One region of the Achromobacter mucicolens genome, then DNA from elsewhere that is predicted to be linked to it. Evidence: predicted binding sites of a transcription regulator. Region 1 holds the regulator's gene; each other region holds the start of a gene.
The links. Region 1 encodes HrcA, which represses chaperone genes, less so after heat shock. Its sites were predicted from a motif close to TTAGCACTCNNNNNNNNNGAGTGCTAA; they were not measured.

Region 1 (4,170 bases):
GCGAGAGGCGCGTGTGCTCGGATTGCAGGGCGTCCCATTCGTCCAGTCCGAGGTTCAGCCGGTCCAGTTCGTCGACCTGCCATTGCAGGCGTTCACGTTCAGAGGCCAGGCTTTCGGCGTCTTTTTCGGCCGATTCCAGCTGGCGTGCCAAGGCGCGCCACTGCTTCCACGCCTGGCCAACCGCGTGGCGAAGGTCGCCGTGGCCGCCGTGCGCGTCCAGCAGGTCGCGCTGGGCGTCGGGACGCATCAGGCTCTGGTGCGCGTGCTGGCCATGGATGTCGACCAGGCTGTTGCCCAGTTCGCGCAGTTGCGCCACGGTGGCGGGGGTGCCGTTGATGTAGGCGCGGCTGCGGCCTTGCGCATCGATGACGCGGCGCAGCGAGAGTTCGTCGTCGGCGTCGATTTCGCGTTCGGCCAGCCACGCATGCAGCGCCGCCGGGGTGTCGAACACGGCGGTGATGTCGGCGCGGGCCGCGCCTTCGCGCAACATGCTGGCGTCGCCGCGTTCGCCGAGGGTGAGCGCCAGCGCATCGACCAGGATGGATTTGCCGGCGCCCGTTTCTCCCGAAAAGACGGTGAAGCCGGGGCCAAAGTGGATCTCGGTCTGTTCGACGATGACGAAGTCGCGGATGTGCAGGGTGCGCAGCATAAGGGGCGCTAATTACTCTACGTTGTCGGAGGCTTCGGGCATCAGGTTCCAGTGCAGTTTGCGGCGCAGGGTGGAAAAGAAGCTGTAGCCTTCGGGATGCACGAATCGGATGGTGTAGGGCGCGCGCTGCACGACGATGCGGTCGCCCGGTTGCAGGTCGGACCAGGTCTGCATGTCGAAGTGCACGCTGGCGCCGACTTCGACGCGGCCCATGGCCGTGAGCGTCATGTTGAGCACGCCGGTGTCCGGGATGACGATGGGCCGGTTCGACAGCGTTTGCGGCGCCACCGGCACCAGCACCATGGCGTTCATGCCCGGGTGCAGGATGGGGCCATTGGCCGACAACGCATAGGCCGTGGAGCCGGTGGGCGTGGCGATGATCAGGCCGTCGGCGCGCTGCGTATACATGAAGGCGCCGTCAAGTTCGACCCGGACCTCGATCATGCCGCCGCGGCCCGCGCGGTTCAGGACCACGTCGTTCAGGGCCGACGCGGAATACATCTTCTGGTCGCCGCGCCACACGCTGCCTTCGAGCAGCATGCGGTCTTCGATCTGGAAGCTGCCTTCGAGCACGCGGGCGAGCGCGGCGTGCGCGTCCTGCAGGGCGATGTCGGTGATGAAGCCCAGGCGCCCGTGGTTGATGCCGATCAGCGGCATGCCGTAGGGCGCGAGATGGCGGCTGGCGCCCAGCACGGTGCCGTCGCCGCCCATGACCACGGTGAGCGAGGCGGTCTTGCCGATTTCCTCGAGCGTGGCGATGGGGTATTCGGTCAGCCCGGTATTGCGCGCCGTGTCCGCATCGATCAGCACATGGCGGCCCGCCTGCGTCAGCGCGTGCGCAAGTGCTCTCAGCGGTGTGTCCAGGCCGGTGTCCTGGTATCTGCCGATCAGGGCGACTATAGGAAAATGCATGGCTGCGTAGGAATGAAAAGGGCGAAACCGCAAAGCTGAACATGCCCAGAATGGGCCAATTAGCCGATTATATGGGGCCGTATATTGTGTTGCGGGACAAAAATCGCCTCAACCTGAAAAGATTCCCTAAAATAGCCGCTATGGATGACCGCGCACGCGCTTTACTGAAAGCGTTGATAGAACGCTACATCGCCGATGGGCAGCCAGTCGGCTCGCGGACGCTATCTAAAGTCTTTGACTTGTCTCCGGCCACCATCCGCAACGTCATGGCGGACCTGGAAGAGCTGGGACTGATCCACAGTCCGCATACCTCCGCCGGCCGTGTTCCCACGCCGCGCGGATACCGCATGTTCGTCGATTCGCTGCTGTCGGTGCAGTCGTACCAGCTGCAGCCGCACAACATGGGCGAAATGCTCTCGGCTGCCGAACCCACCCGCGCGGTCAATGCGGCCGCGGCGCTGCTGTCCAACCTGACGCAGTTCGCCGGCGTGGTCCTCACGCCCAAGCGGGCGCAGGTGTTCCGGCAGATCGAATTCATCCGCCTGTCCGACAAACGCGTCCTGCTCATCATCGTGACGCCCGATGGCGACGTGCAGAACCGCATCCTTTTCGTCCAGCGGGATTACGCCGAATCCGAGCTCCTGGAAGCCGGCAACTTCTTCAACATGCACTTCGCCGGCAAGTCGTTCAATGCCGTGCGCCAGACGTTGTCGACCGAGCTGGCCCAGTTGCGCGAAGACATCTCGCGCCTGATGCAGGCCGCCGTCGAGGCCAGCGCCGAAGCGGCCGAGGACGGCGACGCCGTGGTCATCTCGGGCGAACGCAAGCTGCTGGACGTCACCGACATCGCGTCCGACATGGATCGGCTGCGCAAGATGTTTTCGCTGTTCGAGAAAAAGACCGATCTGCTGCAATTGCTGGACGTCTCGAGCCGCGCGCAGGGCGTGCAGATCTACATCGGCGGCGATTCGCAACTGGTGCCCCTGGAAGACGTCTCCGTCATCACGGCGCCTTACGGCGTCGACGGCAAGGTGGTCGGCACCCTGGGTGTCATCGGTCCGACCCGCATGGCCTACGAGCGGGTCATACCCATCGTGGACATCACGGCGCGCCTGCTGTCCAACGCCCTCAGCCACAACCAGTAGTCCCATTCAAAGCTACATCCTCCTTGCGGAGGAAGGGGAGTTTTTGTGTTTCTTCGCCTGTTCAAGTATCTCTGGCCTGAGCGCTACCTTCCTGAGCCCCACCAAGAAGATCCCTTCAACGAGGATCCGCCGCCGCGCGTGCCCGGCAAGGTCGGCGTGCTGCTCGTCAACCTGGGCACGCCCGACACGACGTCGCCCAAGGACATCCGCAAGTATCTCGGCGAATTCCTGTCCGACCCGCGCGTCATCGAAATCCCGCGCTACCTCTGGAAGCCCATCCTGCACGGCATTGTGCTCGTGCGCCGGCCCAAGCGGCTGGAGCCGCGCTACGCCGGCATCTGGATGGAGGGCGGCTCGCCCCTGATGGTCTACAGCCAACGCCAGACCGACGGCGTTCGCGCCGCCCTGCAGGCGGCCGGCGTGGATGCCGTGGTCGAGCTGGGCATGCGCTATGGCAACCCCTCCATCCCCCAGGTGATCGCAAACATGCGCAAGCAGGGCTGCGAGCGCATCCTGACGGTGCCGCTGTATCCCCAGTACGCCGCCAGCACCACCGCCACCGTGGTCGACGCGGTCACCCGCTACATGGGCAAGCTGCGCGATCAGCCGGAGATGCGCTTCATCAAGCGCTTTCACGACGAGCCCGCCTACCTGGACCCGCTTGCCGCGCGCATCGAGCGCTACTGGGCCGAACATGGCAAGCCGCAGAAACTCGTCATGAGCTTTCACGGCCTGCCGCGCTACTCCATCGAACTGGGCGATCCCTACTACCGCGACTGCATGGAAACCGCCCGGCTCCTGGCGCAGCGGCTGTCCCTGCCCCGCGACCAGATCGAAGTGACCTTCCAGAGCCGGTTCGGCTCGGCCCGCTGGCTGGAGCCCTATACCGAGCCGACCCTGAAGGCCCTGGCGGCCTCCGGCGTCACGGAGGTCGATGTGGTGTGCCCGGGATTTGTGGCAGACTGTCTGGAAACCCTGGAAGAAATCAGCCTGGAATGCCGCGACGCCTTTCTCGAGGCGGGGGGCAAACAGTTCCGTTACATTCCTGCCATCAATGACGACCCGGCCTGGATCGCGGGGCTGTCCGGTCTGGTGGAACGAAACTTGCAGGGGTGGATACCAGCAGCCACGGACTTGAAGGAGAAGGCGCATGCACCATGATCCCAAGACTGGAAAGACGGTCAAGAAGGGCAAAGTCACCACTCCCGTCGACGAGGACCGCGTCGAACATGACCTGGACGAGGCCCTGGCCGATACGTTCCCGGCCAGCGACCCGGTCGCGATTCCCTCGGACCCGGACGCCGATGACAAGCGCGTGGACCGCGCGCTGAAGGAAAGTTTTCCGGCCAGCGACCCCGTGGCCCCCGCCCAACCCAGCAAGAAGTAGCCGTTCGGTCAGCGGGCGCCCGGCCTTCGGGCCGTGCCCCGGGGAATATTTCGCTTAACCGGGCTTGAATTAGGGGT
Region 2 (4,170 bases), 830 kb from region 1:
CCGGCGTTTCGCGCGCATCCTGTCCGAATCGGCCGCGCTGGAACGCGCGACCATCCGCTGCCTGCCCGGCAATCACGATCAACCGTCCGTTCTGCGCCAGGAACTCTCCGACTGGTCCATGCCCGTGACAGACGTGGGCGCATGGCGCATCGTTGCGCTGGACACCACGGTGCCCGGCTCGAACGCGGGCCATCTATGCAACAGCGAACTGGACATGCTGGAAGCGGCGCTGGCGCAGGCGCCCGATCGCCACACGCTGGTGGCGATGCACCATAACCCGATGCAGATCGACAGCCACTGGCATGACTCGATGATGATCGACAACCCCCAGGCGCTCTTCAAGCTGCTGGCGCGATTTGCCCAGGTGCGCGTGCTGCTCTGGGGCCATGTGCACCACGAGTTCGACCGCCGCCGCCACAACCTGCGCATGCTGGCCACGCCTTCGACGTGCTTTCAATTCAGCATCCGAGACGGCAAGCACATCGTCGACAACATGGCGCCGGGCTACCGGTGGATCAAGCTCTATCAGGACGGGTCGATGGCGACCGGCGTGCGCCGCGTGCAGGACGCGCTATGGCACACGGCGCTGGCGGCGCCGGACAGCGCACGGGCCGCATGATTTCTTGCAGCGCTTGCGTTCCGAGCGTGCATAAAAAACGGGGCACCGATATGCTAGGTGCCCCGCAAGCATCCGTCTCATAGGGGAGGGGAAAGAGGAGAAGCCGAGACGGATGACAAGACTGCTAACCGAAGTTCGCGGTCTACATGAAGTTAGGCGGCGCCTTCCCCATTAAGTTTCTGCGAACCCGGAAAATTTAACCCCGAATTTGTATCAATTTATTGGCCGCCCACCGCGCGCGGCCAAAGAAAAAAGGCCGCAACTTGCGGCCTTTGACTTGGATGCAGCGACGGGCGCGGCTACGGGGTCTGGCAACCTCACGAGGCGAGGTTGCCGCGCATCTTTTTCAGCGCCGCCGCTTCGATCTGGCGGATGCGTTCGGCCGACACGCCGAACTCTTGCGCAAGCTCGTGCAGCGTGGCGCCGCCGTCGTCCTGCAGCCAGCGGGCTTCAACGATGCGGCGCGAGCGCGGATCCAGCGCATCGAGCGCACCGGTCAGGCCGGCGCTTTGCAGCTGATCGCGCGCGGCGCGTTCCAGCACGCGCGTGGGCTCCTGGCGGCCTTCGTCGGACAGGTAGGCGATCGGCGCGTAGCTGTCGTCGTCGTCGTCCTGGTTTTCCAGAGACATGTCGCGGCCGGACATCCGGACTTCCATTTCGCTCACGTCTTCGTGGCGAACGTTCAGCTCGCGAGCAATGTGGTCGACCTGTTCCGGATCCAGGGTCTGGCCGTCCGGACGCATGCTGCGCAGGTTGAAGAACAGTTTGCGCTGCGCCTTGGTCGTGGCCACCTTGACCAACCGCCAGTTGCGGATGATGTATTCGTGGATTTCGGCCTTGATCCAGTGAACGGCGAAGGACACCAGGCGCACGCCGCGCTCGGGGTCAAAACGCTTGACGGCCTTCATCAGGCCGACGTTGCCTTCCTGGATGAGGTCGGCGTGGGGCAGGCCATAACCCAGGTATTGCCGGGCCACGGACACCACAAGGCGCAGGTGCGACAGAATCAGCTCGCGAGCGGCGCCCAGATCTTCCTGGTCACGCAGGCGGCGGCCGAGTTCCGTTTCGCGATCCGCGGAGAGCACCGGCAGGCGGTTGACCGCGGAGATATAGGCGTCGATCGTGCCGAGAGCGCCCGGATTGGCAATGGCCAACGCCAGAGCGTTGCCGGAAGCGGTCAACGAGGTACTGGGTTGTTTCATAGCGGGGGTCTCCGGATGGCGAAGAGATAACGACATGAATTCGATGTTAGCACTCAAGTAATAGGAGTGCTAATTCGACTGTTGCGACGCGTCAAAGTTTCATTCTGATGACGCGTCCCCATTTATTCGGGCCGCCCAGTGTAATGGCGTTACCAGCCCAGGCGCTTCAGCCCTTCGGCGGTGGCCTGACCGTCCGGACGGATGAAGAGCGCGCCGCGCGGATCCATGAAGACCTGATAGCGGGCCCCGTCAAACAGCGGCATGTACGCGCCGCTGCCAAATTGGACATCGACAAAGGGGAACCAGTTCGGAAAACTTTTTTTCAGGGATCCGAGGTCCGGCGCGGGCCAATCGTCCAGCGAATGCACCGAGCGCGTGGCGGTGGCCTCGCGGGCGGCATCGCTGTAGCGTCCGGACAGGCGCTCTAGCCGGTACAGCGGCGGCACGCCGGCCATCAGCGCGGGCAGTCTCCAGCGGACGACCCGGGCGTCGATCTGCCACTGGTCGCCATATAGAACATATTGCTTTGAGCCGATGGCGGGCGCGCTGGCATTGACCTGGAACTGGCCCTCGGCCTGTTGGCGGACGTCGATGCTGGCCACCGGCTCGTCGGTGGTCAGGCGCACGAACTGCACCAGCGACAGGGCAAGCAAACCGGTCACGCATCCCAGGCACACCAGCAGCAGGCCGCACGTGCGGCGCACCGGCCGGAACTGGAACATGCGACGACCGCGTTCGTCTCGCGGCCCGCCGCGGCCCAGCAACATGACCAAGCCCGGCAAGAGGACGATGACGGCGCCCAGCAGGATCCAGGCGAAGGGAGCGATTCCGTTGATCAAATCAGACGTTCCTATTCAAGCCGCCGCAGGCTGCAGCGCGGCGGGCGCAGGAAGCCGCCACCCGCCGCGGCAGGTCCGCCAGTATAGAAGCGGGCGTCAGGCGCCCGGTTTTCCAAGCCGCTCGACGTGAAACCGGATGTGATCCTCGATGAACGTCGAGATGAAGTAGTAGCCGTGGTCGTAGCCGGGCTGGCGGCGCAGGGTCAGCGGCTGCCCTGCGGCCGCGCATGCCGCCTCGAACACCTCGGGATACAACTGCTCGGCCAGGAATTGGTCCGCGTCGCCTTGGTCGATGAGGATGCCCCCGGGGAAAGGCTGCTGCAGGCCGCGCATCAGCGCGGAGGCGTCATAGGCCGCCCAGTCCGCCTCGTCGGCGCCCAGATAGGCGCCGAACGCCTTCTTGCCCCACGGGCACTGACTGGGCGCGGCGATCGGCGCGAATGCCGAGACCGAACGGAACTTGCGGGGGTTGCGCAGCGCCAGCACCAGCGCGCCGTGACCGCCCATGGAGTGGCCGAAGATGCCGGTGCGCGACGCGTCGCCCGGCAGAGCGCCGCCGGTGACGATGCCGTGCAGCTCCTGGGTGACATAGCTGTACATGCGGTAATGGTCGCGCCACGCGGGCGTGGTGGCATCCACATAAAAGCCGGCGCCGGTGCCCAGGTCCCAGCTTTCGTCTTCGCCGGGCACGCCTGCGCCGCGCGGGCTCGTGTCGGGCGCAACCAGCATGACGCCCAGTTCGGCGGCCAGCCGCTGCGCGCCCGCCTTGATCATGAAGGTCTCTTCGGTGCAGGTCAGGCCCGCCAGGTAGAACAGCACCGGCACCGGACCCTGCTCGGCCTGCGGCGGCACATAGACGGAGAACCGCATGGGCAGCCCGATTTCCGTGGAGGCGTGGCGGTAATAGCGCTGCGTGCCGCCGAAGCACCGATGCTGCGAGATGAGTTCGAGGGACGCGGCCATGGCTTGCTCCGGGAAAAGAGGTTGGAGATCGGAAAAATCGTCGGCGTTAGGGGAATCCACGGTGCGACGTTCCGTCGCCGAATGTTAACCTGCCCCTCAATGAGCGCCCGCCACAAAAAAATACGATTCCGCGCTCAGATTGTGGTCACGGGACTTGACCAGCGCCCACCGTGGCACTATTTATATACCGTGAGTGAAGACAACCCGTTCTTCCTGATACGCAAGCCCTGACACTATGGCCCGACTGCCCCGTCTGTACGCCCCTGGGCTGCCCCAACTGGTGCAGGCCAACTTTATTCAGCCGTTGGCGGCGCCATCGCAACCTGCGCCCGCCGACATCCTGAATCAGCTCGCCACCTGGCTGGGCGAATCGGCCCAGCGACACCGGGTGTCGGTGCACGGCTGGCTGCTGGCCAACGACCGCATCCTGCTCCTGGCCACGCCCGCCGACGAAGAAGGCCTGCCCCGCTTGATGCAGACGCTCGGCCGCAATCTGGCGGCGCGGCTGCGTGGCGGCCGGGTGTTCGCGGGCCGTTACCGATCTGCC
Region 3 (4,170 bases), 2.0 Mb from region 1:
GGCTTGTCTTCAGCCAGTTCCACAACGGCGGCTTCGGCCGTCAGCAGCAGGCTGGCGACGGAGGCAGCGTTTTGCAGGGCGGTGCGGGTCACCTTGGTGGGATCCAGCACGCCTTGCTCGACCAGGTCGGTGTACTCGCCGGTCGCGGCGTTGTAGCCGTAGTTGCCCTTGCCGTTCAGCACGTTGCTGACCACGACGCTGGCTTCTTCGCCGGCGTTCGTGACGATGGTGCGCAGGGGCTCTTCCACAGCGCGCAGGATCAGCTTGATGCCGGCGTTCTGGTCAGGCGTGTCGCCCTTCAGGTCAGCGATGGCTTGCTTGGCGCGCAGCAGCGCAACGCCGCCACCAGCCACAACGCCTTCTTCCACTGCAGCGCGGGTGGCGTGCAGGGCGTCTTCGACGCGAGCCTTCTTTTCCTTCATTTCGACTTCGGTGGCAGCGCCAACGCGAATCACGGCAACGCCGCCGGCCAGCTTGGCCACGCGTTCTTGCAGCTTTTCACGGTCGTAGTCGGACGTGGCTTCTTCGATCTGCACGCGCACTTGCTTGACGCGGGCTTCGATGGACTTGCTGTCGCCAGCGCCGTCGATGACCGTGGTGTTTTCCTTGCCCACTTCGATGCGCTTGGCTTGGCCCAGCTCAGCCAGCGTGGCCTTTTCCAGCGACATGCCGGTTTCTTCGGAGATCACCGTGCCGCCCGTCAGGATGGCGATGTCTTCCAGCATGGCCTTGCGGCGGTCGCCGAAGCCAGGCGCCTTGACGGCGGTGGTCTTCAGGATGCCACGGATGTTGTTCACAACCAGGGTGGCCAGCGCTTCGCCTTCGACGTCTTCCGCGATGATCAGCAGGGGACGGCTCGACTTGGCGACTTGTTCCAGCACGGGCAGCAGGTCGCGGATGTTGCTGATCTTCTTGTCGAAGATCAGGACATACGGGTCTTCCAGGACGGCGACTTGCTTGTCCGGGTTGTTGATGAAGTAGGGCGACAGGTAGCCGCGGTCGAATTGCATACCTTCGACGACGTCCAGCTCGTTTTCCAGCGACTTGCCGTCTTCGACGGTGATGACGCCTTCCTTGCCAACCTTGTCCATCGCGTCAGCGATGATCTGGCCGATGGAGGAATCGCTGTTGGCCGAGATGGAACCGACTTGGGCGATTTCCTTGCTGGTCGTGACCGGCTTGGATTGCTTTTGCAGTTCGGCGACGGCAGCGGCGACAGCCTTGTCGATGCCGCGCTTCAGGTCGATGGGGTTGAAACCGGCGGCAACGTACTTCAGGCCTTCCTGAACGATGGCCTGGGCCAGCACGGTCGCGGTCGTGGTGCCGTCACCGGCGTTGTCGGAGGTCTTGGACGCGACGTCCTTGACGAGTTGGGCGCCGATGTTTTCGAACTTGTCCTTCAGTTCGATTTCCTTGGCGACGGACACACCGTCCTTGGTCACGGTCGGGGCGCCGAACGAGCGCTCCAGCACGACGTTGCGACCCTTGGGGCCCAGGGTGGTCTTGACAGCGTTGGCGAGAACGTTCACGCCACGGACGATGCGCACACGGGCGTCATCACCGAACAATACTTGCTTGGCAGCCATGTCTTAGCTTCCTTCGAAAATTCGTTTGAGGCAGGGTTTACTGGACCACGGCGAGGATTTCGTCCTCGCGGATGACGAGCAGTTCTTCGCCATCAACCTTCACGGACTGGCCGGCGTACTTGCCGAACAGAACCTTGTCACCAGCCTTCAGGTCAACCGGCAGGATCTTGCCGTCTTCGGTCTTCTTGCCGGGGCCGACGGCCACGACTTCACCCTGGTCGGGCTTTTCAGCGGCGCTGTCCGGGATGACGATGCCCGAGGCAGTCTTGCGCTCGTTTTCGAGGCGTTTGACGATCACGCGATCGCCCAGGGGACGCAAGGCCATGAGGAACTCCTGTTAACTAAAAGTAAGTGAATGGTCGGTTTGCCCCGGGAGGTGTTAGCACTCACCGGTGTCGAGTGCTAATTATAGGGATGATGTTTGGAGGTTCAAGGGGGGGAGGTGCGCTGTTACATCTTCGGGGAGAGCAGGGGCTCGGCATCCTGGTGAGAGCGACGCCTCGGAAAGATGTGATTGGATGCGGACAAACAGGGTGGAATCATGTCCCGCGTGAAACCCCGGCCGCTCCGCTTAGCAATCTGGAGCCTCGCCGATACCTGCGCTCCTGCTTGATAACGACTTTCGAACCTGTCTGATTCGAATGTGCAATCGATCTCTATATCGTATCGCCGCATCGCGGATGTGGCAGGCGCGTTGGCTTTAGCGGATGTGAGTTGGCGTTCTCCGATGTGCACTGGCAACTCTTGCAACGGAAGCTCAAACCCGGAGGATGAAATTATCGTGATGTTTGCACCCAGTATTAAAACTGTCCGGTTGACAAGTCGCCTTGCTGTCGTCGGCGCTTTGCTCACCGTCGTTGCCAATCTGGCTGGTTTTTACAACGTCACATACCGGCCGTGGAGCGATAACGAGATTCCGCCGTGGCTGAACTGGTTTGGAATCCAGTTGGCGCTAGCAGGCTGGCTCATCATGTTGCTTGGCGGCAAGAAGTGGCTCGGTTGGGGCGCAGTGGTGCTCTCCGTCATTCTGCTGAATATATTCTGGCCTGCACGAATGCACATCCACCTATCCAATGCGAGCAGTGAATCCGTTCATGGGTCTCCTTATCGCATCAGCTACGAGCCTTTTCGCAATTGGAGATGGCGAGTCACTCAAGCCGAGGGGCTGATGCCGGGAAGCAGTACGTTTTCCGGCCAAAGATTCATGTACAAGAAGGTGACTGCTGCGACGGCTGATGACGCGGGTGATATCTCGATTCGAGAGTTCAGATGCGAGGCCCGCAGGGAGGTCTATTGGGGGCCCATATCGATTACGTATGCGCGAGCCTTTCCCGAAAATCCTCTGAGCCCCTATCTCAACTTGCTGGAAGACTCTGCAGGTTTCAATTTCAAGGGATGTTCCGTAATCACGGAGAGAAATAGGTAGTGCTGTGACGCGGCCCGGAGTACCGGGCATTCGGTATTCCGACGCGCTAAAAGTCATAGAGCCGCGCCGCGTTATCCACCAGGATCGCCTGCTTTTCCTTTTCGCTCACCCAAGCGCAAAACGCCGACAGTTGTTCGCCGTCGTCGATGGGATGCAGCGGTTCGCTCCGATCCCGTGTGCGCGCCACACCCGGCCATGCTCCCGAATGCGGCCAGTCGGTGCCCCACAGCATGCGGTCGAGCCGCGTATCGATCAGGGCGCGTGCGATCTCGCGCGCCTGGATGGGCGGGCGGCCGTCCTGCCAGACCGTAAGGCGATACGGCGCGGAGAGCTTTACGTACACATTGCCCGTTGCCACCGTCTCCAGCAGCGCATCGAAGCCGGGCTGGCCCGTGCCGGCGACGGCGCTCGCCAATGCGAAGTGATCGATCACGATCGGCACGGGGCAGTCGCGCAGCGCGGGCGCCAGCGCGGCAACCACCGGCAGCGTGGTGTAGATCTGCACATGCCAACCCAGGTCGGCGACTTGCTCGGCGGTGCGCGTCAGCGCATCGCGCGCGATGGCCGGATCCTGCTGGCCGAACGATTGCAGGTTGACGCGCGCGCCTCTTACGCCTGCCGCATGCAGCGCGCGCAGGCCCTCGCGCGAGATATCGGGCGCCAGTACCGCGACGCCGCGCGACGCGTGGCCTGCCGCATTCAGGGTGGCTAGGGCATCGGTCATGCAGCGGTTGTCGGTGCCTTGAGGGCTGGCCTGCACAACCACTGCCCGGTCAACCCCAAGCGCCGCGTGCAGCGCCAGCAGATCATCGGTCGAGGCGAGGCCCGGCATGAACACGCGGTTTTCGGCAAGCGGATAGCGGTCGAAGGGGCCGAAGATGTGTACGTGGCAATCGCAGGCGCCGGGCGGAATCGTGCCGGCGACAGGGCTGTGATGGACGCCCAACACGGTGCGCGGGTCGTCGGAAGAAGCGGCGGACTGGGTACGGCTCATGGGATGCTCGAAAGGTTCGGGGTCGGGAAACGCATTCAAACGTCGGCGCTCAGGGGTTCTGCTTGATGCCGGCGGTCTGGATCAGCCGCACCCATTTGTCGCGATCGGCCTGGTAGTAGCGGGTGAACGCCGCCGGGCTGTCGTCCGACAGCGCATAGCCCTGC

Region 2: rpoH (RNA polymerase sigma factor RpoH) is a predicted target of HrcA. The motif match lies at 1,868-1,894, and genes of this name have one in related genera.
Region 3: groES (co-chaperone GroES) is a predicted target of HrcA. The motif match lies at 1,966-1,992, and genes of this name have one in related genera.

Annotation. Positions count from the first base shown of each region.
Region 1 covers NZ_CP123364.1:1,037,576-1,041,745, forward strand. Annotated here, with positions in the region: gene recN (DNA repair protein RecN) at 1-649, opposite strand, end outside; gene QEP15_RS04680 (NAD kinase) at 662-1,561, opposite strand; gene hrcA (heat-inducible transcriptional repressor HrcA) at 1,702-2,706, shown strand; gene hemH (ferrochelatase) at 2,752-3,867, shown strand; gene QEP15_RS04695 (hypothetical protein) at 3,857-4,093, shown strand.
Region 2 covers NZ_CP123364.1:208,258-212,427, reverse strand. Annotated here, with positions in the region: gene cpdA (3',5'-cyclic-AMP phosphodiesterase) at 1-619, shown strand, start outside; gene rpoH (RNA polymerase sigma factor RpoH) at 937-1,821, opposite strand; gene QEP15_RS00985 (hypothetical protein) at 1,971-2,660, opposite strand; gene fghA (S-formylglutathione hydrolase) at 2,757-3,623, opposite strand; gene QEP15_RS00975 (hypothetical protein) at 3,859-4,170, shown strand, end outside.
Region 3 covers NZ_CP123364.1:4,715,866-4,720,035, reverse strand. Annotated here, with positions in the region: gene groL (chaperonin GroEL) at 1-1,586, opposite strand, end outside; gene groES (co-chaperone GroES) at 1,624-1,911, opposite strand; gene QEP15_RS21545 (hypothetical protein) at 2,230-3,012, shown strand; gene QEP15_RS21540 (amidohydrolase family protein) at 3,059-4,006, opposite strand; gene QEP15_RS21535 (tripartite tricarboxylate transporter substrate-binding protein) at 4,056-4,170, opposite strand, start outside.